2 regions of the Salinivibrio sp. MA607 genome follow, and region 1 is predicted to be linked to the other one. Evidence: predicted binding sites of a transcription regulator. Region 1 holds the regulator's gene; the other holds the start of a gene.
What was found. The regulator MetJ, encoded in region 1, represses methionine synthesis genes. The targets are predictions, from matches to a motif close to TTAGACNTNTANANGTCTAA.
Positions count from the first base shown of each region.

Region 2: the regulator MetJ is predicted to act here: its motif matches at 9,639-9,658, upstream of metH (methionine synthase).

Region 1 is NZ_MUFJ01000001.1:162,452-175,169, forward strand. It holds gene glpX (class II fructose-bisphosphatase) at 1-776, opposite strand, end outside; gene zapB (cell division protein ZapB) at 1,065-1,307, shown strand; gene rraA (ribonuclease E activity regulator RraA) at 1,358-1,879, opposite strand; gene BZG81_RS00860 (1,4-dihydroxy-2-naphthoate polyprenyltransferase) at 1,999-2,904, opposite strand; gene hslU (HslU--HslV peptidase ATPase subunit) at 3,067-4,398, opposite strand; gene hslV (ATP-dependent protease subunit HslV) at 4,401-4,937, opposite strand; gene BZG81_RS00875 (SPOR domain-containing protein) at 5,044-5,601, opposite strand; gene cytR (DNA-binding transcriptional regulator CytR) at 5,673-6,701, opposite strand; gene priA (primosomal protein N') at 6,853-9,051, opposite strand; gene rpmE (50S ribosomal protein L31) at 9,272-9,487, shown strand; gene BZG81_RS00895 (malic enzyme-like NAD(P)-binding protein) at 9,743-10,987, shown strand; gene metJ (met regulon transcriptional regulator MetJ) at 11,071-11,388, opposite strand; gene metB (cystathionine gamma-synthase) at 11,575-12,718, shown strand, end outside.
Region 2 is NZ_MUFJ01000002.1:488-13,205, reverse strand. It holds gene uvrA (excinuclease ABC subunit UvrA) at 1-1,217, shown strand, start outside; gene BZG81_RS01225 (Wzy polymerase domain-containing protein) at 1,217-2,887, shown strand; gene BZG81_RS01220 (pyridoxal-phosphate-dependent aminotransferase family protein) at 2,884-4,017, opposite strand; lysine riboswitch at 4,215-4,402, shown strand; gene lysC (lysine-sensitive aspartokinase 3) at 4,507-5,883, shown strand; gene metH (methionine synthase) at 5,922-9,581, opposite strand; gene BZG81_RS01205 (cation:proton antiporter) at 9,764-11,056, shown strand; gene metA (homoserine O-acetyltransferase MetA) at 11,096-12,043, opposite strand; rRNA gene rrf (5S ribosomal RNA) at 12,301-12,416, opposite strand; tRNA gene BZG81_RS01190 (tRNA-Thr) at 12,424-12,499, opposite strand.

The DNA.
Region 1 (12,718 bases):
CCCATTTGTTGACACCGGGCCAGCTCTTGCTCTCCGTAAACACGGTTTTCTGGGGTGTCACCTTTCACATCGTGTCGAGGGAGCAAACGGCCTTGCATGTCCCCGCCTAGTGCACGGATCACGGCCGCAGAGACGACCCCCTCTGGCGCCCCGCCGATCCCAACCATGACATCCACTTCACTTTCTGGCATGCAGGTTAGAATAGAAGCAGCTACATCACCATCTGGAAAGGCGAATACTCGGATCCCTTGCGCTTGCATACTGGCAATAATGGCATCATGACGAGGTTTTGCTAAGGTGGCGACGACGAGGGTGTCGAGGGTTTTTCCGAGCGCAATGGCGACATTCTTGAGGTTTTCAAGCAGGGGCTTATTGAGGTCAATCACACCTTTGGCGCCAGGCCCCACCACTAATTTTTCCATGTACATATCTGGCGCTTTTAAAAAGCTGCCCTTTTCTCCAGCGGCCAGCACTGCCAAGGCATTGGCCTGACCCATTGCTGTCATGCGTGTGCCTTCAATCGGATCAACGGCAATATCAACCGCTTCACCGCCCAAGCCGACTTGCTCGCCAATATATAGCATGGGGGCATCGTCGATTTCCCCTTCACCGATGACGACTTCACCGTCAATCTCGGTCAGGTTTAGCAAGGTACGCATTACCTCAACCGCTGCGCCATCGGCTGCGTTTTTGTCCCCTCTTCCCAACCACTTATAACCCGCGAGAGCGGCGCCTTCGGTGACGCGAGAAAAAGCCAATGCGAGATCACGTTTCATGAGTACTCCGGAATGTCAGCCACATTAAGACAGGCGTTAGCCTAATTTGCGCGCAGTTTACCAGAAATAGAAAACGTTTGCGTAACGAGTGCGGCGGTGATTTTTATCTTCGCAGTGCGATAGTTGGCGAAGTCGCTGCATTTTTGCGCACTTGTCTATGCATAGGTAGTGAGAATAGTGGCAGTCTGACACCACCTGAGTACAATAAAGTCGGGGTGCACACCTGTTGCACGGGTTACTGCCGGATAAGCAGTAACGGGATCAATCGTCAGAAATAAGGTGGCCTTGATGTCATTGGAAGTATTAGAACAACTCGAAGCTAAAGTACAAATGGCGGTGGATACGATTTCGCTGCTACAAATGGAAATCGAAGAGCTCAAAGAAAAGAACGGGTCGCTGGAGCAAGATGCAGTGGCTGAAAAAGAAAGCCGTGAGCAATTAGCGCAAGAAAACGCCAAGTTAAAAGAAGAGCAAGAAGCTTGGCAGAATCGTATCCGCAGCTTACTCGGTAAGATCGAGAGCGTTGAATAAACCAAAAACAGAGCCGATGGGCTCTGTTTTTTATCGGTCAACTGACGCCACTAATCCTCGTCGAGATCATCGTCTTCTTCGTCGACTTCGGTGATGCTGAGCGGATCCGGCGATAAGATGACGCCAGTGGTGTCCGCATAGACATGGTCATCCGGCAAAAAGGTGACGCCGCCAAAGTTCACGGGGACGTCGGTTTCACCGGTGCTTTGTTCATCAGCGCCCACTGGAATAGAAGCCAAGGCCTGGATACCTATGTCGATTTCATCGATGGTATCCACGTCGCGCACGCAGCCATAGACAATCATGCCAGCCCAGTCGTTATCTGCCGCGAGCTGTGCAATCTCGCCATCAATTAATGCGCGACGTAACGAGCCACCGCCATCGATCAACATAATCCGCTGCTCGCCGTCTTGCTCGGCCATCTCGCGAATTAAGCCTGTATCTTCGAAGCATTTTACCGTGGTAATTTGGCCACCAAACGAGCTGCGGCCCCCATAAGAGCTAAACATTGGCTCCACGACATCCACTTGGTCGAGGTACATGTCGCATAGTTCCGAGGTATTGTATTCCATAGTCTAACTTCTTGTTGAGGCAGAAAAAGGCTGGCAAGCTTGCGCTGCCAACATGGCAAGTCCAAGTATAACGGGGCAATAAGGGTTTGCAATGACAAAGCGGCTAATCTGTGTCTTTATTAGACTAACAGCATCCCAGTCATAAATAGCCCATTAGTCACTAAGGCGCAGCGCACCATGTTGCCCATCATTGGCCGAAGCGCGTTAGCATTCGCCGTTTGATACACTTCGCGTCCGTGGCGAACCAATAAGGGCACACTCGCCAAGAACAACCATCCCAGCCAAGCTTGTAAGGTCAACGCGGCAAATAATGAGTAACAAACAATCGCACCGGCAAGTAGGATGACATGGTACTGGCGGCCTCGCTCGGGACCCAAGCGCACGACCAGGGTGTGTTTGCCACAAGCACGATCATTATCAATGTCTCGTAAGTTGTTGATGTTGAGCACGCCGACAGCCAGCAATCCGCATGCTGTCGCAGGCAAGATCACTAGCGAGTCAATCTGTCCAACTTGCAAATAGTAGGTCCCGGCGACGCCTAACCAACCAAAAAACATCAGCACCGATAAATCACCGAGGCCTCGATAGCCGTAAGGTTTATTGCCGACGGTATAGGTGATCGAAGCGACGATGGCCATCAGGCCGAGCAATAAAAAGCTAATAATATCGGTGGGTTGCTGACAGGCAATCGCGATCAGTCCGCCGCCACTTAACACGGTGAGGGCAATATTGAAGGTCAGGGCGCGGCGCATGGTGGCGAGGCTCACTTTGCCCGATTGGATGGCACGCATCGGGCCTAAACGGGTCATGTTGTCCGTGCCTTTTATCGCATCCCCGTAGTCATTAGCAAGATTCGAGAGGATTTGTAAGAATAAAGCGGTGATCAGCGCCATAACACTGATAGACCAAGAGAGGTTGCCTTGCGCTGCGGCGACCGCACTCCCTGATAAAATGGATGTCACGGCCAAAGGCAGCGTTTTGGGTCGCGCAGCATCAAGCCAAATAGCGAGCGTAGGGTGCAGCATAGCGATCCTCGAGACGAAAAAACGATGTCGCTATTATTACGCAAGCAGCACAAGGAGTAACGAGTTCGCGACTGAAATCCGGCTTCCTATTGCGCCAGCTCAAGTTTTGATGCAAAAAGGGCAGCGTTTGCTGCCCTAAGTTCGATAGTTGACGTGTCGTGACTACAGGATAAACCGACTTAAGTCTTCGTCATCCACCAGCTCTTCGAGGTGGCTACGGACGTATTCTGCGTCAACCACAACCTGTTGACCGGCGCGTTCACTGGCTTCGTATGAGACATCTTCCATCAGTCGCTCCATCAAGGTATGCAGACGACGCGCACCGATGTTTTCGGTTTTCTCATTGACTCGCCACGCCGCGGAAGCTAGCTCATCAATACCGCTTGGCTCAAAGCTCAAGTCAATCTCCTCGGTTTTGAGTAGTGCCGAGTATTGCTGGGTCAGTGAGGCGTTCGGCTCGGTAAGAATCCGTTTGAAGTCATTGGTTGACAATGCTTCTAGCTCGACGCGGATCGGGAGACGGCCTTGTAGTTCCGGGATCAAATCTGACGGACGTGAGACCTGAAATGCACCAGAGGCAATAAACAGGATATGATCGGTTTTGATCATGCCATGCTTGGTTGAGACCGTACTGCCTTCAACTAACGGTAAGAGATCACGCTGTACCCCTTCACGTGATACATCGCCACCACTGGTGTTACCCGACTTACAAATCTTATCGATTTCATCCACGAACACGATGCCATTGTTTTCCACCATGTGGATGGCTTGCTCTTTGATTTCTTCTTGATTGACCAGCTTAGCCGCTTCTTCTTCGGTCAGCGCCTTCATTGCGTCTTTGATTTTCATCTTACGCTTTTTAGTGCTGTTGCCGGCAAGGTTTTGGAACATCCCTTGCAGCTGATTGGTCATTTCTTCCATGCCCGGTGGTGACATGATTTCTACGCCCATTTGCGGCGCCGCAACATCGACTTCCACTTCTTTGTCGTCAAGTTTACCTTCGCGTAATTTTTTACGGAAGCTTTGGCGTGTTGACGAATCTTCTTGGGTCGCTTCGTTTTGGCCCCATGCATCACGCGCTGGAGGCAGTAAGATGTCGAGGATACGATCTTCCGCTTGTTCTTCGGCGCGGAATTTGACTTTTTCCATCGCCTGCTGCTGGGTCAGATTCATCGCCACATCCGCGAGATCACGAATAATGGTCTCGACTTCTTTACCCACATAGCCGACTTCGGTGAATTTGGTCGCTTCTACCTTGATAAAAGGCGCATTAGCTAATCGCGCAAGACGACGTGCAATTTCGGTTTTACCGACACCGGTGGGGCCAATCATCAAGATGTTTTTCGGGGTCACTTCCGCACGCAAGTCTTCTGGCAGTTGCATACGGCGCCAGCGGTTTCGCAGTGCGATCGCCACCGCACGTTTGGCATTGTCTTGACCAATAATATGGCGGTCAAGTTCGTGCACGATTTCGCGTGGAGTCATTTCAGACATCACTAATCCTGTTTATTACTCTCGAGTTCTTCAACCGTGTGTTGTTGGTTTGTAAACACACATATATCACCGGCGATGGTTAGCGCTTTCTCTGCAATCTCGCGGGCGTCTAACTCGGTGTTTTCTAACATGGCAACGGCGGCGGCTTGCGCATAGTTACCGCCTGAGCCAATAGCAATCAGATCGCGCTCGGGCTCAACCACATCACCATTACCGGTAATGATTAAGGAAGCGGTTTCATCCGCGACAGCCAGTAGGGCTTCAAGGCGACGCAGCGCGCGATCGGTTCGCCATTCTTTGGCAAGCTCAACGGCTGCTTTGGTTAGGTGCCCTTGGTGGAGCTCAAGCTTACGCTCAAAGCGCTCAAATAAGGTAAAGGCATCTGCGGTACCGCCAGCAAAACCAGCGAGCACTTGGCCGTTATACAAGCGACGAACTTTTCGCGCATTACCTTTCATGACGGTATTGCCGAGCGATACTTGACCATCGCCAGCAATAACCACTTTACCTTCGCGACGGACGGAGACGATTGTAGTCACGGGAACCTCTTTGTTTGTGTCTGGTGCACCAGATGGGTGATTAATCTAGATGGTTGGGTTTTGACGCTGACTTTTCAAGGGGAGAGCGCAATACTTTCCCCGTTCGCTATTCCCAATACCAAATAGCACAAGGTTCGACACCGGCGCGACGCAGCATATTGCGATCTTTCTCTGCTTGGCGCTTGCGCGGGTAAGGGCCAAGCACCACACGATACCAAGTGCCTTTCTCACCAGGGCTTACCTTGATTTGGCTTTCTAGCCCTTGAAACGCAATGATCGCTTTACGTTCATTAGCCTGCCCTTGGCTACGGTAAGCACCGCATTGCATGAGGTAAGGACGGGTCGATTGTGGCAGCGCTTTTGCTTTCACTTCTACTTCCTTGCCTTCCAGCTCTTCGATGTAGCTCCATTTTTCTTTGGGCTTTTTCGGTAGACTTTCTACCTGGCTTTGCGTGGCCGGTTGCGTGTGAGACACGGGGGGAGAAGGGGGTGTCGGTGCATCGGTTTTGCTCAACCAATACAGGCCATAAGCAAACGCACCCACTAAGACGACAGCAAGCAGCGCCCATTTAAATGGGAATCCAGCCCGCGTCTTGGTCGGTTGGCGGCGAGTATTTTTTTTACGCGGCGCTTTGCCACGTTTAACGTAATCACGAGTTGCCACAGCAAATAATCAAATTAAGAAGCCAGTAAAGGGCTCATATTACTGGCTTGAGCCCGTGCTGACTAGTCTTACTACCGAGACGGAGGGGCGACACTCTCACGGATCACCAGCTTGGCGTCCAAAAGGCGGGAGCCGGGGGTCACTTCTCGTCCTTGTAACGTGTTTAGCAGCATCAACATGGCTTGGCGGCCAATGTCATAGCGAGGCTGCGAAACGGTCGTGAGTGGTGGTTCGCAATACTCGGCGAATTGGATATCATCAAAACCAACAATGGAGATATCTTGCGGGACCCGCATGCCTAAACGTTTCGCTTGTTGCATCGCGCCGACGGCCATGACATCGCAGTGACAGAATACCGCAGTGGGTGGCTCAGGCAGTGAGAGCAAGTTGGTGATGGCACGCGCTCCGGAGGCAAAACTAAAGTCACCGACGACGCTATACGCTGGATTGATGGTGATCCCCGCTCGATGTAACGCTTGCTGATACCCTTGTGAGCGGAACTGCGTTAATGCTGTCTCCGGTACGCCGGTAATGTTAGCAATCCGAGTATGGCCGACTTGGGTGAGATAATTAACCGCTTCAAAGGCAGCGGTAAGGTTATCGATATGAACCGTCGGTAATTCCAGATCGGGCGCATATTCACAGGCCATGACCAGTGGCGGTAAGTTTTTTTGCTCAGGCTTGCTGACATCAAAAGGGACGTCGGAGCCAAGCAGCAGCATGCCATCCGCTTGTTTAGTAAACACCAGATTGACGAATGAATTTTCACGGTGGTGTTGCTGGGCACTGTCACCCAGTAGAACTAAGTAGCCATGTTCCATGGCGGCTTCTTCAATGCCGCGAATAATCTCACTAAAGTAGGGATCACAAATGTCCGGTACAATAGCGACGATGGTTTTTGATTCATTGCGACGCAAGTTACGCGCAAGTGAATTAGGGGAATAACCAGCTTCAACCACAGCATGTTCAACTTTTTTACGCGTGCTGGCTGACACCTTCTCTGGGTTCATCAGCGCGCGCGATACCGTTGCTGTGGATACACCGGCAATGTGGGCAACGTCCTTCATTGTCGCCATAATGACAGTCCTCTTGTTATCTATATTGTGAGATCAAACAGTTATTAGCTCATCTGACCTGTTTTCTTAGCCAATTGCGGCCCTATTTTACCTATGCTTGTCCAATTTAAATACGGACAAGCTAACACTTATTGCAATGAAAGTGTGACTTGTGTCGACTTACGGCAAGGGAGTATTAAGAAAGGTCTTGCGGCTCGACATCTAAAGACCAACGTACTTTGCGCGAAAGGGGTAATTGATGGACTGCAGGAAGAGCCACCGTTAGCCACTGCTGCATCACTTTTCGACTTGGGGCTTGGATTAATAATTGCCAGCGATAACGGCCCGCGCGTTTGGCCATCGCTGCGGGCATAGGGCCCATGACATGGCTTTCATCGTGTTGAATGGGGGAGGCAGCGAGCGTTTGACGTACTTGTTGTAAAAACTGCTGCACACTGTTTTCTTCATGGCCTTCGGCGCGAAATAAACTTAAGAACGTATAGGGCGGAAGCCAAGCTTGGCGGCGTTCAGTGAGCGCCGACTCCGCAAAGGCTTGATAGCCTTTGTGTACCAGCGATTGGATCAGGCTGTGCTCGGGATGGTGCGTTTGTAATAGCACCGTCCCTGGCTTGCTGGCGCGACCGGCGCGGCCGGCGACTTGCACCATCAGTTGCGCCAACCGTTCAGGCGCGCGAAAGTCATTACTAAACAAGGCACCGTCGACATCAACTAACGCCACTAGGGTGACATTGGGAAAATGATGGCCCTTAGCGAGCATTTGTGTGCCCAGTAGGATCTGATATTCGCCCTTTTCTATGCCATTAAGGTAGGTTTCCAAGCTGCCCTTACGGCGGGTATTGTCGCGATCAATACGCACGGTTTTATATTCAGGAAAGAGCTCGCCCAACTGGCTTTCAAGCTGCTCGGTGCCCACGCCGACACTGATTAACTGGGTGGAGCCACAATCGTGACACTGGTGCGGAACGGGTTTTTGGTGGCCACAATGATGACAACGCAATTCTTGCTGTTGCTGGTGAAGGGTGTAGTAAGCATCACAACGTTGACAATTCGCGAGCCAGCCACACTCGTGGCACATCATGGCGGGCGCATAGCCACGGCGATTTAAAAACAACATGACCTGATTGCCTTGTTGTAGGTGCTGGCGCATTTCGGCGATCAACGGCGCGGATAATCCAGCGTCGAGGTAATGGCCCTTAATATCGAGTATTCCCTGACGTGCGGTCACCGCATTACCTGGACGCTGAGTCAGCTTGAGGTACTGATATTTACCGGTTTTTGCGTTATGCAAGCTTTCCAAAGAGGGGGTGGCAGAACCGAGTATCACCGGCACTTTTTCTTCATGACCACGCATAACCGCTAAGTCTCGGGCATGATAACGAAAGCTATCTTGCTGTTTATACGAGGGGTCATGCTCTTCGTCAATAATGATAATGCCTAAATTAGCCATCGGCGTGAACAGGGCAGACCGTGTACCAATGACGATTGCTGCTTGATTCTCGCGCGCGGCCAACCAGGCTTTTAGTCGATCGTTATCATTTAAGCCTGAATGCATCACGGTTACCGGGACATGAAAGCGGCGCTCAAACCGGCGAATGGTTTGTGGGGTGAGGCCGATTTCTGGTACCAAAATTAAGGCTTGTTCACCGCGAGCAAGCACAGGTTCGAGCACGTTTAGGTAGACCTCTGTCTTCCCTGAACCGGTGATCCCCTCGAGTAAAGCACAAGCAAAGCCGTCATTGGCATTGATGGTGGCAACCGCCATCGCCTGTTCATGGTTGAGTGCCGGTTTGTCTTCGGTGACGGCAAAATGCGGTTGCCAGGCTTGAGCGTTTAGCGGTGGTGTGTAGGGGGCTATCCAACCTTTTTCGGCCAGGGTTTTTAGCACTGGTGCGCCGATGTCTTGTTCGATCAAGTCGGCATGGGTGGCAGGGCCGTGTGTGAGCAACTGCAATACCCGAGCTTGTTTAGGGGCACGGCTCAGGCCCGAGAGGGGTTGGTTTTGTCCTGACTCGGTAATTTGCCACCATTTTTGCTGTTGTAATGCCGCAGGGCGTCCTTTTCGAAGCAGGGTTGGCATCACAGCGCCCATCGCATCCCCTAGCGGATGATGATAAAAGCGGCTTGCCCAGTGGAGTAAATGATAGACGCCGGGCGTCCAAACCGGTTGGGTATCCAATACGGCATCGAGCACCTTGAGTTGGCTCGCGTCCACACTGGCGGTTGCGGATAAGCCGGTGACAATGCCAACCTTGTGCTGGCGGCCAAAGGGCACTTTTACCCGCCCACCGATGATGGGGTGTTGATTCTCACCGATTCGGTAATCAAAAGTTTTCGCTAACGGGACCGGTAGGGCCACCTGAGCAAACTGTTCCATCACAACATCTTATTGACCAGAAGGGGGCTCAGTGTAACGGTTCGCCTTCGGTTGGCAAAGCCTTGTTGTACGGTGACGCGGCGTGGTGATTGCACAAAAAAGTTGCGAAACCGAGGGGGCTTGATTAGAATTGCGCGCCTTAGAAAATATTTGTTAACGACGTGTGGTGCCCGGCTTAGGATCGGGAGAGCGACACGGCCTTTAAAATGAGGTTATCCCTATGAAAGCTGGTATCCATCCAGAGTACAAAGCCGTCACAGCAAAATGCTCTTGCGGTAACGAATTTGCGTTCAGCACAACCCTAGGTAAAAACATCAACCTAGACGTGTGTGACAAATGTCACCCATTCTACACCGGTAAGCAGCGTATCCTTGATGCTGGTGGCCGTGTTGATCGCTTTAAGAAACGTTTCGGTGCCCTTAGCAGCAAAAAATAAGCAGCTATTGACCGAATATAGAGAAGGGACGCATCAGCGTCCCTTTTTTTGATTGTATCGTCCTAGTATTCGGACAACAGGTCCGAGCATCATCGCGAATACGGCGTTAGTACTGGTGGACGTTTCCCCGCTGCGTTACCATCTTTACCCTTATACAAACCTTTCCTGTGTGGTTTGTAGAGTGTCTGGCTAATATCGGTCATCCTTCCCTGCCGGTATTGGTTACCCCTTCACGATAATAACTAGGAAAACGACATGTCGGACGATAAACGCCAGCAAGCGCTGGATTATCATGCATACCCTACACCCGGAAAAATCTCTGTCGAACTCAGTAAGCCTGCTGATTCAGCGGCGGATCTTGCTCTCGCCTACAGCCCAGGCGTTGCTGAACCTGTGCGTGAAATAGCCCAAGATGCGGATGCCGTATATCGCTATACCGGTAAAGGCAATATGGTTGCGGTGATCTCAAACGGCACCGCGATTTTGGGGTTAGGGAATTTAGGGCCGATGGCGTCAAAGCCTGTCATGGAAGGCAAAGCGTTATTGTTCAAGCGTTTTGCCGGCTTGGACTCGATCGACATTGAAGTTAAACACCGCACCATCGATGAGTTTGTTGATACCGTAGCCAATATTGCTGACACCTTTGGCGGTATCAACCTTGAAGATATCAAAGCCCCAGATTGTTTTGAGATCGAAAAGCAGCTGATTGAACGCTGTGAAGTGCCTGTCTTCCATGATGATCAACATGGTACCGCGATTGTCACTGCTGCGGGGATGCTTAACGCGCTCGAGTTGCAAGGCAAAGATATTGGTGAAGCCACCATCGTGTGTCTCGGTGCGGGTGCCGCTGCGGTGGCCTGTATGGAGCTATTGATTAAATGTGGCGCCCAGCGCGAAAAGATTTACATGCTGGATCGCAAAGGGGTGATTCACACCCGTCGTGATGACATTAACAAGTATAAGCAGCTGTTTGCCAATAACACGGATAAGCGTACCCTCGAAGATGTGATTGAAGGTGCGGATCTCTTTGTTGGCGTATCAGGCCCGGATTTGCTCTCGCCTGAGGCATTAAAACTGATGGCGGATAAGCCTGTCGTGTTTGCCTGCTCAAACCCAGATCCTGAAATTAACCCAGAGGTTGCGCACCAAGTCCGGGATGATCTGATCATTGGAACGGGGCGTTCGGATTACCCGAATCAGGTGAATAACGTCTTGTGTTTCCCGTTTATTTTCCGGGGAGCATTAGATGTGCGTGCCAGTGAGATTAATGATGCGATGAAGTTGGCCGCCGTTGAAGCGATTCGTGGTTTGGCGAAAGAGCCTGTACCACAATCGGTCTTAGATGCCGCGGGCTTGTCTTCACTCAGTTTTGGCCCGGATTACATCATTCCCAAGCCGATGGATGCCCGTTTACTGCCCAAGGTAGCACGTGCCGTGGCGCTTGCGGCCGTCGAAACCGGCGTAGCCCGTATTGAGATGCCAGACAACTATATGTTGTAAAGAAAACATGCTGTAAAGAAAACATGTTGTAATTAGAAAACAGTGTCTTACCATAAAAAAACCGCCGATGGCGGTTTTTTTGTTTAGTATTCACTGTCGTCAAACTCAATACCCAACTCTTCCATGATCCGACGTGCCTCGGCAGGAATGCTATCGGGTTTATCCTTACGGATGTCGTCATCGGTTGGCAGAGGCTGCCCGGTATAGGCATGTAAAAATGCCTCACACAATAGCTCACTGTTGGTCGCATGACGCAGGTTATGAACCTGACGGCGAGTGCGCTCATCAGTAAGAATTTTTAATACTTTAAGTGGGATAGAGACGGTGATCTTCTTTACCTGCTCTTTCTTTTTACCATGTTCGGCATACGGATTAATGTAATCGCCGTTCCACTGCGCCATGTCTCACCTATCTTGATTATGGAATACCCAGAATGATGCTGCGGAGATTTTAGCTATATTAACCGCCACATGCAAAGGTGTTTAGACGTCTAGAAGTGTTGACGTCCCAAAAGCGCCGAGGTAAAGTAGTATGATGACGACTGGATCACGTAAACCGTGCCAGCGCAACAAGAGCAAGGATGAACCATGACAGGTAAAAAAACCGACACCATTGCCGTTCGAACAGGAATTGGCACTGACACGCAACATCATGCGGTTGTGCCGCCTTTGTATTTATCAACCAACTATCGTTTTCCTGCTTTTGGCGACGTTCCCACTTATGATTATGCCCGTGGGGGCAATCCAACTCGAGCTCAGTTAGAGCAAGCGTTAACGGAACTGGAAGGCGGAGCCGGTGCCGTGGTGACCAACTGTGGGATGGCAGCCATTAACTTGGTGTTGTCTTTACTGGATGCAGGGGATCATATTGTTGCACCGCACGATTGTTATGGTGGTACCTATCGCTTGTTAGAGTCACGCGCCAAGCAAGGGATTTGGCAGGTCAGTTTTATCGATCAATCTGATCACCAGGCGTTAACCGCTGCGCTGGCAAAACAGCCGAAACTGGTGTTAGTTGAAACACCCTCTAATCCGCTATTGCGTGTGGTCGATATTGCTAAAATCTGCCAACAGGCCCACCAAGTGGGGGCATGGGTGGTGGTCGATAACACCTTTTTATCGCCAGCACTCCAACAGCCGTTTTCACTGGGTGCGGACATCATCGTGCATTCCACTACTAAATTTATTAATGGTCACTCTGATATTGTCGGTGGCGCTGTAGTGGCGAAGACGCCTGAATTGGCTGCAACATTAGCGTGGTGGGGCAACTGCTTGGGCGCAACAGGCAACGCCTTTGACAGTTATATGACATTGCGAGGGTTGCGTACTTTGGGCGCTCGGGTTAAACAACATCAACAAAATACGCAAGCGGTATTAGCCTATTTGCAAACAGTCCCTGCGGTGCGGCAACTCTATTATCCCGGTTTGGCGACACATCCAGGCCATGACATTGCCGCCCGTCAGCAGTTTGGATTTGGTAGTATGCTCAGCCTCGAGCTGGACACGGACTCCGCTGGGATCGCACGTTTTATTGAAGGCTTATCCTTATTTGCGCTTGCCGAGTCGCTGGGCGGGGTAGAAAGTCTGGTCACGCATCCAGGGTCAATGACCCATCGTGCGATGAGTGATGACGCGCAAGCCGAGGCTGGCATTACCCCGACGTTGCTGCGTTTTTCTATTGGACTAGAAGACGCAGAAGACTTAGTGGCCGATTTGGCGCATGCCTTCGCCC
Region 2 (12,718 bases), on a different contig from region 1:
GCAATACCGTGATGGTGGTTGAACATGATGAAGACGCTATTCGTGCCGCGGATTACATTATCGATATAGGCCCAGGCGCGGGCGCGCACGGCGGCGAGATCGTGGCAGAAGGCAGCCTTGACGATATTCTTGCCAGTGAGCATTCACTTACCGGGCAGTATCTTTCTGGCAAACAAGCGATTGCGGTGCCAGCACAACGGATACCGCGCGATCCCAACAAGATGTTGACGCTCAAAGGTGCAACCGGAAATAACCTCAAAAATGTGGATCTGCACTTACCTGTCGGCTTACTCACTTGTGTCACGGGCGTGTCGGGATCTGGAAAATCAACCCTCATCAACGATACCTTCTTTAAAGTCGCCCACCAGCAATTAAACGGTGCCACGACCGCGGATCCTGCGCCGTATGCCGAGATTGATGGCCTAGGACACTTTGATAAGGTTATCGACATCGATCAAAGCCCTATTGGCCGTACGCCGCGCTCAAATCCCGCCACTTACACTGGGATCTTTACCCCGATTCGTGAACTGTTTGCCGGCACACAAGAAGCACGGGCACGAGGCTACAAGGTGGGTCGCTTTAGTTTTAACGTACGCGGTGGCCGCTGTGAGGCCTGTCAAGGCGATGGGGTCATCAAAGTAGAAATGCACTTTTTGCCGGATGTGTATGTCCCTTGTGATGTGTGTAAGGGCAAACGCTACAACCGCGAGACACTTGAAGTACGCTATAAAGGCAAAACCATCGATGAAGTCCTGGCAATGACAGTGGAAGACGCGCGTGAATTCTTTGATGCAGTGCCAGCCATTAAGCGTAAGCTGCAAACCTTGATGGATGTTGGCTTGAGCTATGTGCGCCTAGGCCAAGCGGCGACGACCCTGTCTGGCGGTGAAGCGCAACGGGTGAAGTTAGCCCGAGAGCTGTCCAAACGCGATACCGGTAAAACCTTATATATTCTTGATGAGCCAACCACAGGGTTACACTTTCATGATATTCAACAACTGCTCAATGTTCTGCACCGCCTACGTGAGCAAGGGAATACTATTGTAGTTATTGAACATAATTTAGATGTGATCAAGACGGCCGACTGGATCATCGATCTGGGGCCTGAGGGCGGCAATGGCGGGGGTGAAATCATCGCCCAAGGCACACCGGAATCGATTGTCGATGTGGTCGGCAGCCACACGGCCCACTTCCTCAAGCCAATGTTGGAGCGATAATGACGTTAGTGCTGCCGCCTAGTCGTGTCATACGCAAGCCGTTGACGGTGCCCTTTTTGGTGACCTTAACGGTATTGTGGCTGATTTGTCTGCCTCTTTACTCGGTTGCTCTGCCGCTGGTAGGCATACGTCACCCGGCGGCGGCGCTATCATTACTCACCTTGGCATTTGCGCTTGGGTTCGCCAGTTTGGAGGTTATCCGTCAACACACATGGCGAGCCACTCGGCTGACCGGCACATTGGCACTTGCGACCTGCTTGGCGATGATGCCCTATTTTTATCCGCAGGCACTGGGCCACAATAGTGGCTATGCGCTCATCGTTTTAGCGCTAAGCTTTGGCTTTTTCTCAGCCCTACAGCAGTTTATTTTTAATCACGCCCAACGACAAAAACTACTGGCCGTCTTATTGTTGGCCTCCTGGTTAGCGGTATTGTCGGTATTAGGGAACCAGCCTCCGCCGGGCATGGCACCCTTTATGTTTGATCAATGGGTCCCTCACCTCCCTCCAGCCGTGACTCACACCTTATTGTTAACCGGAGTCACGCTCGCCGCCTACATTTTGGCCAGAGAGCCCAGTGGTCGATATCGCCACCCGGTTAGCCAAGGCTTACTCGCGTTAACACCGCTCGTGTTGATTCCGATATTGGCGATGCAAGAGCAACCCTTACTGTTGCTATTCGCCCTGTGTGCGATTGGCTTACAACAAGTGTATTTAGCCCGGTTTGCCTCGCGACGCCAGCATCGTATGTGGATGATCGCTATCTCGGCAGGGGCATTTTTGGCGGTATTTGGTCTCAGTGGTCAAGACAACTGGCACTGGCTCACCGCCGACGATCAGCGCGCACTTATGCTGGCGTGGCAGCAATGGCAAATGACGCCATTTTTTGGAGTGGGCATGGGCAATGGTCAGTCAACGTTGCTATTACTGTCTGCCTCACAACCGAATCATTCCGGCCCGGTGACCTTACCCAGTGCTTTAATCCTGTGGCTCCTTGAAGGGGGGCTCGTTGTCGCCTGCGGCTATCTTGTGGTGTTGGCCGCGCTAACACTTCGTATTCTACGTGCACCGTCAGGAACACGTAGAATATTGATCGCCTTAGTATTGCCACCACTGACCGGCCTGATGATTTATCCAGCCAGTGGCACACAGTGGTTTAACGGGGTATTGTTATTGATTTGGTTATATTGGTTAGACAACTTAACCAGTCGATATCGTCGTTATCCCGTGTTTTCACACCGTTATAGTCAGCGTGTCGCGAGCCGTAGTGTGATCATGGCGCTGGTGCTCGTGACCTTACTGAGCTTGTCATCCGTTTACCTCGCCAATCGCTATCTGCGTGATTCCTTATTAAGTTCGCAGCGTTTTACCTTGTATCAGCAACACCCATGGTGGCAGCAAAAACTGCACCGCGCGCAACAAGACCGTCACTTTCAAGCGAATTTGGCGCACTTATCTGACGTAGCACGCCACCAGCACTTGGATGATTTACTGCGTCAAGTCGCGCAACGCCCACGCTTTTCGGGCTATCAGCATGCGTATCAGGTTGCGTTACAAATTGGTGATCAGCAACGCGCACGCGATATTCAACAAGAAGCGCGCTATTTATACCCGCAAGCAAGCAAAGTATGGACCACTCGCCATACCTTGCCCGATACCTTAACGCCTTAACGTAACGCGTTTTCTAACGCTTTCAGACACAGCGCCACATTCTCATGCCGTGCCCCGTAGCCCATTAAGCCAATGCGCCACGCTTTACCGGCGAGATCGCCTAAGCCGGCACCAATTTCGAGGTTATAGGTCGTGAGCAGGTGCTGACGTACTGCCGCATCGTCCACACCATCCGGAATAGTGACCGCGTTAAGCTGCGGCAAACGGTAAGGCTGATCAACCACAAAAGTGATACCGAGCTCATCCAGCCCTGCTTTGAGGTGTTGATGCATGTCTTGATGACGTTGCCATGCATGCTCAAGCCCTTCTTGATAGAGCCGCAATAACGACTCATGCAAGGCATACAAACTATTGACCGGCGCGGTATGGTGATAGCTGCGTTTCCCTTCTCCGCTCCAATAACCAAGCACCAGGCTTTGATCGAGAAACCAACTTTGTACCTTGTGGGTTCGCGATTGCATTTTAGCCACAGCACGCGGTGAGAAGGTGACAGGCGATAAGCCAGGGACACATGACAAACATTTTTGGCTACCGGAATACACGGCATCGAGCTGCCACTCATCGACTTTCAATGGCACGCCACCGAGTGAAGTCACGGCGTCGACAATGGTTAAGCAACCATGCTCCCGCGCCAATCTCGCCAGTGTTTGCGCATCCGAACAAGCGCCGGTTGAGGTTTCAGCATGGACAAACGCAAGCGTGCTGGCATCCGGATGGGCTTTCAACGCAGCCTCAACGTTTTCTGGACTAACAGGGGCACCCCAGGCATCGTCGACCATCACTGCTGTCGCGCCGCAACGCTCGACATTTTCCCGCATACGATCGCCAAACACACCATTGCGACAGACAATCACTTTTTCACCCGGTTCAACTAAGTTGACAAAGCAAGCTTCCATCCCGGCACTGCCTGGCGCCGAAATCGCCAGGGTAAAAGGGTTGTCGGTTTGAAACGCATATTGAAGCAGTTGTTTGACTTCATCCATCATCGCGATAAACAAAGGGTCAAGGTGTCCGACAGTCGGACGGCTGAGTGCCTGTAGCACTGCAGGATAAATATCAGAGGGGCCCGGGCCCATTAACGTGCGAGCCACGGGCTGAAAAGATTGAATCTCGGAAATTGAACGTGCCATAACCTTTCCTTGTTGTTGGTACACACAGATGACCGTTATAGCATATTTTTTCGCCATATCCCTATTGCCTGGCATGTGAACTGTGTGATCGCTGGACAATTTTGCCAAGGCACTGATCGTGACCAAAAGGCTGTTGACACCCTGTCATCTCGCCCGTAATGTAAATGCTGTTCACGGGATAACCAACCCGGGACTGAACATGCAGAAGAGGTGCATTTCTCAGGCAGTTATCATGCGGAGCCCCACTCCAAGGTATGATAATCAGGGGAGACAATGCCGAGGTGGCGTAAGCTTGGGGGCGAAACGCTGCCGGCCTAGGAGGCTGAATCCTTCAGGCTGTCACTTGTCATCCCTACAGGAAGACAGGTGGAGCGCTTCTGGCAGTCCATGCCTGCCGTTTGCTCTTCCTTCTTTTTTGCGGTCCCTACCGCGGTCACGATGTGACTTCTGATGTTCCCCATAATGAATTGATTAAGACCCATTTGTATGATGAGAGGGGAAAAGGACGTGAACCCATTACCACCGATTTCGGTCGCTAAGTTTGGCGGGACGAGCGTTGGCACTATCGATGCCATGCAACAAAGCGCTGATGTTATCGAGCAAAACCCACATACCCGCTTTGTGGTGATCAGTGCGTGCGCAGGCGTCACCAATCACTTGGTTGCACTGGCACAAGGGATCAACGACCCACAAGTCCGTCAAGACAAACTGGTTGCCATCACCGCTATCCATCAAGCGATATTAAACGCGCTTCCCGCTTGCCAGGACACGCAAACAGCAGTCGATGACTGGCACCAAACGATTGCCGACTATGCAAATACCGCAGCATCTGCTCCCAGTACAGCGTTAACGGATGCGTTGGTCGCTTGTGGTGAGCTCATCTCAACCTATATTTTTACTCACTTGCTCAATAGCCGAGGCATGGCCACGGTGAGGGCCGATGCGCGAGCGTTATTGCGCACCGATAGTCACTTCGGCTGTGCCCAACCGGATCGACAACAAACCAAGATACAGTGCCAGAACCAATTACTCCCCCGCTTAGCGACGCATTTAGTGGTCACGCAAGGGTTTATCGGTGCTGATGCGAACGGACACACCACCACCTTAGGCCGCGGCGGTAGTGACTACAGTGCCGCGCTATTCGCCGAGGCGATCGGAGCAGAAAGCTTGGCCATCTGGACCGATGTCCCCGGGATTTATACCACCGATCCACGGGTGACTGATCGTGCTCGTCCTATCAGTGAAATTAGCTTTAGCGAAGCCTCGGAAATGGCTACCTTTGGTGCCAAGATCCTCCATCCATCGACGTTAGTGCCCGCGGTACGCCAGCATATCCCGGTATTTGTCGGCGCGGCGAGAGCCCCCGAACAAGGCGGTACCTGGATCCGTGAGCAAGCACACTCAGCGCCGCTGTTTCGTGCCGTAGCCCTCAGGCGCAACCAGACCATGGTGACACTAACCAGCTTAAACATGTTTCATGCTTGTGGTTTTTTGGCCAAGGTGTTTGAGATCTTGGCGCGCTTTAAAATCTCAGTTGATTTAATCACGACCTCGGAGGTCAGTGTTTCTCTGACGCTGGATCAACCCCATACCCAGGGTGACGCACCGCAGCTGCCGGAGGCTGCCATCGCCGAGCTCACGCAGTTATGTCAGGTAGAGATCTGTGCGAATCTAGCGGTTGTTGCGCTGATCGGTAACGAGATGAATCACACACCGGGCGCGACAGCGCCGGTATTTAGTGCGCTTGCTCAATATAAACTGCGCATGATTTGCTATGGTGCCAGCAATCACAATGTCTGTATGGTGGTCGACGATCACGACGCGACCCATGTCGTACAGCGGTTACACGCTGACTTATTTGAGTAAAAAAAGGCCAGCACATGTGATGTGCTGGTCTTTTTTCATTAGGCGTTTAAGTTTGGCCCGAGCCATTTTTCCGCGTCTTTGCTGCTCCACTCTTTGCGCGCCGCATAACTGTCACGTTGATCATTTTGAATCTTCGCCACCGCAAAGTAGCGTGATTCAGGATGTGAGAAATACCACCCTGACACAGATGCACCTGGCCACATGGCATAGCTTTCGGTGAGTGTCATGCCCGTATGCGCTTCTACCGAGAGCAACTGCCAAATTTTTCCTTTCTCGCTGTGCTCAGGGCAGGCAGCATAACCCGGAGCCGGCCGGATCCCTTGGTATTGCTCCCGGATCAAGGCGTCGTTATCGAGCGTCTCATTGGGCGCATAGCCCCACAATGAGATCCGAATTTGCTGGTGCAGGTATTCTGCAAAGGCTTCTGCTAATCGATCGGCGACCGCTTGGATCATGATCGCGTTGTAATCATCCCCTGCAACTTTATAACTTTCCGCCAAGGCATACTCGCCAATGCCGCCTGTCACCGCAAACGCACCAATCCAATCAGGCTGACCACTGCTCTTCGGCGCGATAAAGTCCGACAAGCAATAATTGGCGCCACGTGGCTTTTTGGTTTGCTGACGTAAATGGTTTAGTACTGTGCCCACCGTTTGCCGTGATGCGTCAGTATACACCTCGATATCGTCCTCTAGGCTGTTGGCAGGAAAGACACCACACACCCCTTTTGCGGCGATCAATCCTTCGTGCTCAAACCGGTCGAGCCAACCATTAGCGTCTTCATACAAACGGCGTGCTTCTTCACCCACCAGCTCGTGGTCTAAAATCGCTGGGAATTTGCCGCTCAGGGACCAGGTCATAAAGAAAGGGGTCCAATCGATATACTGACGTAATGTCCCTATCGAGACATCATCGTAAACATGGACGCCCGGCCTCGCCGGCTGGGGCGGCGTGTAATGGGCCCAATCGGTTTGCCATTTGTTTGCCCTTGCCGCGTCCAGGGTGACAGGCGGAGTGCGGGGTGTCTTGCGTTGGTGCTGCTCTCGTACTGACACATACTCTTTTTGTAAGCGCGCCACAAAGTCTGAACATTGAGCCGGCGATAATAGCGATGCACAAACGCCAACGGCACGTGACGCATTCGACACATACACCACAGGAGCCTGGTAGTGCTGCTCTATTTTCACCGCGGTATGCGCTTTGGACGTCGTCGCACCACCAATCAACAGCGGAATATCAAACCCTTGCCGTTCCATTTCTTTGGCGACATTCACCATTTCATCCAACGACGGCGTGATAAGGCCTGACAAACCAATAATGTCGACTTGCTCCTCGCGCGCCACTGACAGGATTTTATCGGTCGGCACCATCACGCCGAGATCAATAATCTCGAAGTTATTGCATTGCAGCACCACGCCGACAATGTTTTTGCCAATGTCATGCACGTCGCCTTTTACGGTGGCAAGTAAGATCTTGCCATTGGTCTGCCCTTGCTGCTTTTCAGCGTTGATATAAGGTTCAAGATAGGCCACGGCTTGTTTCATCACCCGCGCCGATTTCACCACTTGCGGCAGGAACATCTTGCCTTCGCCAAATAAGTCTCCCACCACATTCATGCCCGCCATTAGTGGGCCTTCTATCACTTCCAACGGTTTACTCGCCGCCGCTCGAGCTAGCTCAGTATCTTCAACAATAAATTCGGTAATGCCTTTAACCAGTGCATGTTCAAGCCGTTTATCCACTGGCCAACTGCGCCACTCCGCGGTTTCTGCCACTTCGTTTTCACCGCGGTCGCGGTAGCTGTCCGCCAACGCCAGTAAACGTTCCGTGGCACCATCGTCTTTGTTAAGCACCACATCTTCCACCGCCACACGCAGCGATTCAGGCAAATCATCATAAATGGCTAACTGGCCGGCATTGACGATGCCCATGTCCATACCGTTTTTAATGCAATGGTAGAGAAACACCGCATGGATCGCCTCACGCACTGGGTTGTTTCCGCGAAACGAAAAAGACACGTTAGACACGCCACCTGAAATCATGGCATGCGGCAGGGTTTGTTTGATATCTGCGACCGCGTTGATGAAGTCGACCGCGTAGTTATTATGCTCATCAATGCCGGTGGCCACCGCGAAGATATTAGGATCAAAGATAATGTCTTCCGGCGGGAAGCCGACTTGGTCAACCAGCAGGTGATACGCGCGCGTGCAAATCTCGACTTTACGTTCACGTGTATCAGCCTGGCCTTGCTCATCAAACGCCATCACAATCACAGCGGCACCGTATCGACGGACTAAGTGGGCTTGTTGAATAAACGCGGCTTCCCCCTCTTTAAGAGAAATTGAGTTCACAATCCCTTTACCTTGGATACACTTCAGTCCGGCTTCAATGATCTCCCACTTTGAGGAGTCAATCATCACCGGTACCCGAGCAATATCGGGCTCAGCCGCACACAGATTGAGAAAACGTACCATGGCTTGCTGTGCATCCAACATGCCCTCATCCATATTGATATCGATGATTTGCGCCCCGTTTTCCACTTGCTGTAACGCCACCTCAAGCGCTTCGTCGTATTGTTCTTCGACGATTAAACGCTTAAAACGCGCCGACCCAGTGACATTGGTGCGCTCCCCCACGTTCACGAACAGGCTTTCAGCATTAATAGTCAGCGGTTCTAGCCCTGATAGTCGACATGCCACAGACTGAGAGGGGCGCGCACGGGGGGCATGTTTCGCCACCACTTCGCTGATCGCTTGAATATGCTCGGGCGTGGTACCACAGCACCCACCCACCAAGTTAATAAAGCCAGAAGCGGCCCATTCGTCGATATGTTTTGCCATGTCTTCAGGCGAGAGATCGTATTCGCCAAACGCATTGGGTAAACCGGCATTGGGATGAACCGAAACAAATCCTTCGCAGATCTCACTGAGCTCTTTGACGTACTGACGCAATTCGGCTGGCCCCAGCGCACAGTTCAAACCAAAAGAAAGCGGTTCGACGTGGCGTAAAGAGTGATAAAACGCCGCGGTGGTTTGCCCAGAGAGCGTACGACCAGACGCATCGGTGATGGTGCCAGAGATCATAATGGGTAAGCGCACACCTCGGGCATCAAAGACTTTTTCAACAGCAAAGGCACAGGCTTTCGCGTTCAAGGTATCAAAGATGGTTTCCAACATGATGAGATCAACACCACCATCCATCAACGCCTCAGTGGACTCCGCATACCCCTCAACCAATTGATCAAAGGTGACATTACGAAAGCCAGGATCGTTCACATCTGGAGAGATAGAGCAAGTGCGATTCGTGGGTCCGAGAACCCCAGCAACAAAGCGTGGTTTTTCTGGGGTTTTCGCCGTCCAGTGGTCAGCCACGTCGCGAGCAAGACGCGCAGCAGCTAAATTTATCTCCGCACTGATGGCCTGCATGTCGTAATCGGCCATGGCTATCTGGGTCGCGTTGAACGTATTGGTTTCTATGATGTCCGCGTCCGCGGCCAGATAGTCGCTGTGTAACGCTGCTATTTTTTCAGGCTGCGTCAGTACCAAAAGGTCATTGTTACCTTTCACATCACAATGCCAGTCTTTAAAGCGTGCGCCGCGGTAATCGGCTTCGCCGAGTCCTAAGCCTTGGATCATGGTGCCCATACCGCCATCGATCACCAAAATACACTTAGAGAGACGCTGTGTTAATCGATCCATTCTTACCCCGTGATATCACCATCCTGATTGCGATAGTTTTATCCTACCACAGCCATTTTGGAAATCTAGACGTCTATAAATATCGATTAATTTTGATCTATTTCAATTCAGCTGTTCGTTTTGAGCGCAATTTCTATTAATATTTTGTAACTCTTTCATTCCTCGTCGTACTAGGAAGCTGCATGTCTACCTACGCAATCCTCAGTTTCATGGCTGCTGCTGCCATCTTTATCGCCTTTATTAATAGTAAAATCAGCCGAGTACAAACGACTATCGCGATCACTGCAAGCTCTCTACTCCTTTCTCTTTTGATCGTGATCGCCGGTCAATACCAAGCCATTCCGTTAAAGGCGATGGCGGAGCAAATATTGACCGATATCCACTTTGATGCCTTTTTACTCAAAGGCGTACTCGGTTTCCTTTTATTCGCGGGCGGTATTGGTGTCAAGCTTCCCCATTTCTCTGATCAAAAATGGGAAATCACCACCCTCGTCCTCGGCGGCCTGTTGGTCTCTGTCTCGCTGGTTGGTGCCGGTATTTGGGGCGTCTTCCAACTGATCGGCATTCCTTTTGATTTTATCTATTGTTTATTGTTTGGGGCGCTGATTTCTCCAACCGATCCCATCGCGGTGTTGGCCATTGTTAAGCGGCTACAGGCACCTAGGCGGATCACCACCCAAATCGAGGGAGAGTCACTGTTTAACGACGGGGTCGGGATTGTTATTTTCGTGACGCTTTTTACCTTGGCGTTTGGCGACAGCGAGCCGACACTCGGTGGTACGATCGCATTGTTCTTACAAGAAGCTATCGGTGGGATTTTATACGGTCTGATATTGGGTTACCTGTTTCACCGTTTGATCTGCGCGACCAATGACCATTCCATGGAACTGCTACTGACATTGGCTATTCCTAGCGCGGGGTATGTGCTCGCCGATATGTTGCATGTTTCCGGGCCACTGGCGATGGTAGTATCTGGCATTATGATCGGTAACTGGACTCGCTTTATTGGCTTCTCCAAAGAGAGTGAGGATCATCTGGACCATTTTTGGGAATTGGTCGATGAGTTTTTGAATAGCTTACTGTTCTTATTGATCGGGGTCAGCCTGTTACAGATTAGCTTCCATAAGGAAGACTGGATCATTATGGCTGCAGTTGTGCCCGTTGTACTGTTCGCTCGTTATCTCAGTGTGAAAGCCTGCTATTTCGGCTTCAATCGCTTTCGTCAATACAACCCTTGGGCCGTTCGTATTTTGAGTTGGGGAGGCCTAAGAGGTGGGTTAGCCCTTGCCATGGCCATGGCAGTGCCGGCTGGTGTCATGGTCGTCCCGGAGAAGAATATCGACGTCCGTGAACTGATTTTAATCATGACTTATGCGGTGGTGGTTTTCTCTATTCTCGTACAAGGATCGACCATGACGGGAATGGTTGATAAAGCCAATACCGCTCAAAAGAAAATCGATAATCTCCGTGTATAAACACTCTTTGTCAACAAGGCGCCAATTAGGCGCCTTTTTTTATTCGTCGAGCGTAAAGTTAGATTGTGAAAATTCAGCCAGATTAAACGGCGTCAGCTGATACACGCAATAGTTCAACCAATTGGCAAAGAGTAAGTGCCCATGACTCCGCCAACTCACATAGGGGGGTTGAGACGGATCATCATCAGGATAATAGTTAATCGGGACGACAGGCTCCATCCCTTCTTCAAGATCGCGATGGTATTCATGATGCAGCGTATGTGAGTCATATTCGGGATGACCTGTCACAAACACATTACGTTTATCCTTGGTCGCCGCCAAGTAAGTGCCCGCTTGTGCTGAGGTGGCGAGAATATCGAGATCCGTGTGTTCGTCCAGAAAGCTTGGTGAAAAGTCAGCATACCGCGAGTGAGGGGCGAGAAAGCTATCATCAAACCCCCGCAATAAAGGATGCGTAGCCATTGCTTCATTAACCTGGTGCTGATAAACGCCAGATAACTTCTCTTTGCGCGTTTTTTTGGGTAAATCGTAAAGAAGCTTTAAACCCGCTTGAGCCGCCCAGCAAACGTAAAGGGTAGACGTAACATGCTGATGCGCCCAATTCATCACATCTTGCAAATGCTCCCAGTAAATCACATCTTCAAACTGCACCAAGCCCAATGGTGCCCCGGTGACGATAAGACCATCAAAGTTGCGTTCACGCACGGCTTCAAACTGGCGATAGAAGGTATCTAAGTGTTCCGTTGGCGTGTTTTTACTGGGTCGGTTATCAATACGTAAAAGCTCGACATCAACCTGTAAAGGGCTATTAGAGAGCAAGCGCATAAATTGCGTCTCGGTCTCAATTTTTTTGGGCATTAAGTTGAGTAACAACACCTTCAATGGGCGAATGTTTTGGCTCACCGCACGCGTCTGCGACATAACGAAAATGTTTTCTCGACGCAAAATATTGGTGGCGGGGAGCTGATCCGGGATTTTTATCGGCATCACTGCCTCCTGAAGATTTAAGATGTTTAGACGTCCAGATATCTAATAACATAACCCAGTGACCCATGAAGCTCAAGCAATAATCAACGCCCAGATATGCCCGAATAAGTAAGAATAGTGAAAGGGTAACAACACTAAACAAAAAGGTGAGGTAAAATGGAGCAGTCGGGGATATAAGAATAAGAAAGGAATGAAGTATTTTAAAGAACACTATAAACGAAAAAGCCCTCCGCGAATGCGGAGGGCTTAAAATAAGCTCTTGGCAGTGACCTACTCTCACATGGGGAGACCCCACACTACCATCGGCGCAGCAACGTTTCACTTCTGAGTTCGGCATGGGTTCAGGTGGTGCCGTTACGCTATGGCCGCCAAGAAAATTCTGGTGCTGATAGGCAGATTTGAACTGCCGACCTCACCCTTACCAAGGGTGCGCTCTACCAACTGAGCTATATCAGCAAAATCGTTATCAACGTTTTACTCGGTGTTTTGCCATCAAAGTCTTACATTTCATTGCTTTGATGCTTAAATGTTTGCTAACTAAAGCCTAATACTAAGCGCTAATTAGATTATCTTGTTTGATGCGATGAGGATTTTGAATCGAGACGCGCAGTGTATGCCAATACATGAGCATCGCAGATATCAAAAGCATCGAGCTATCAACAAGATAAGCAATGA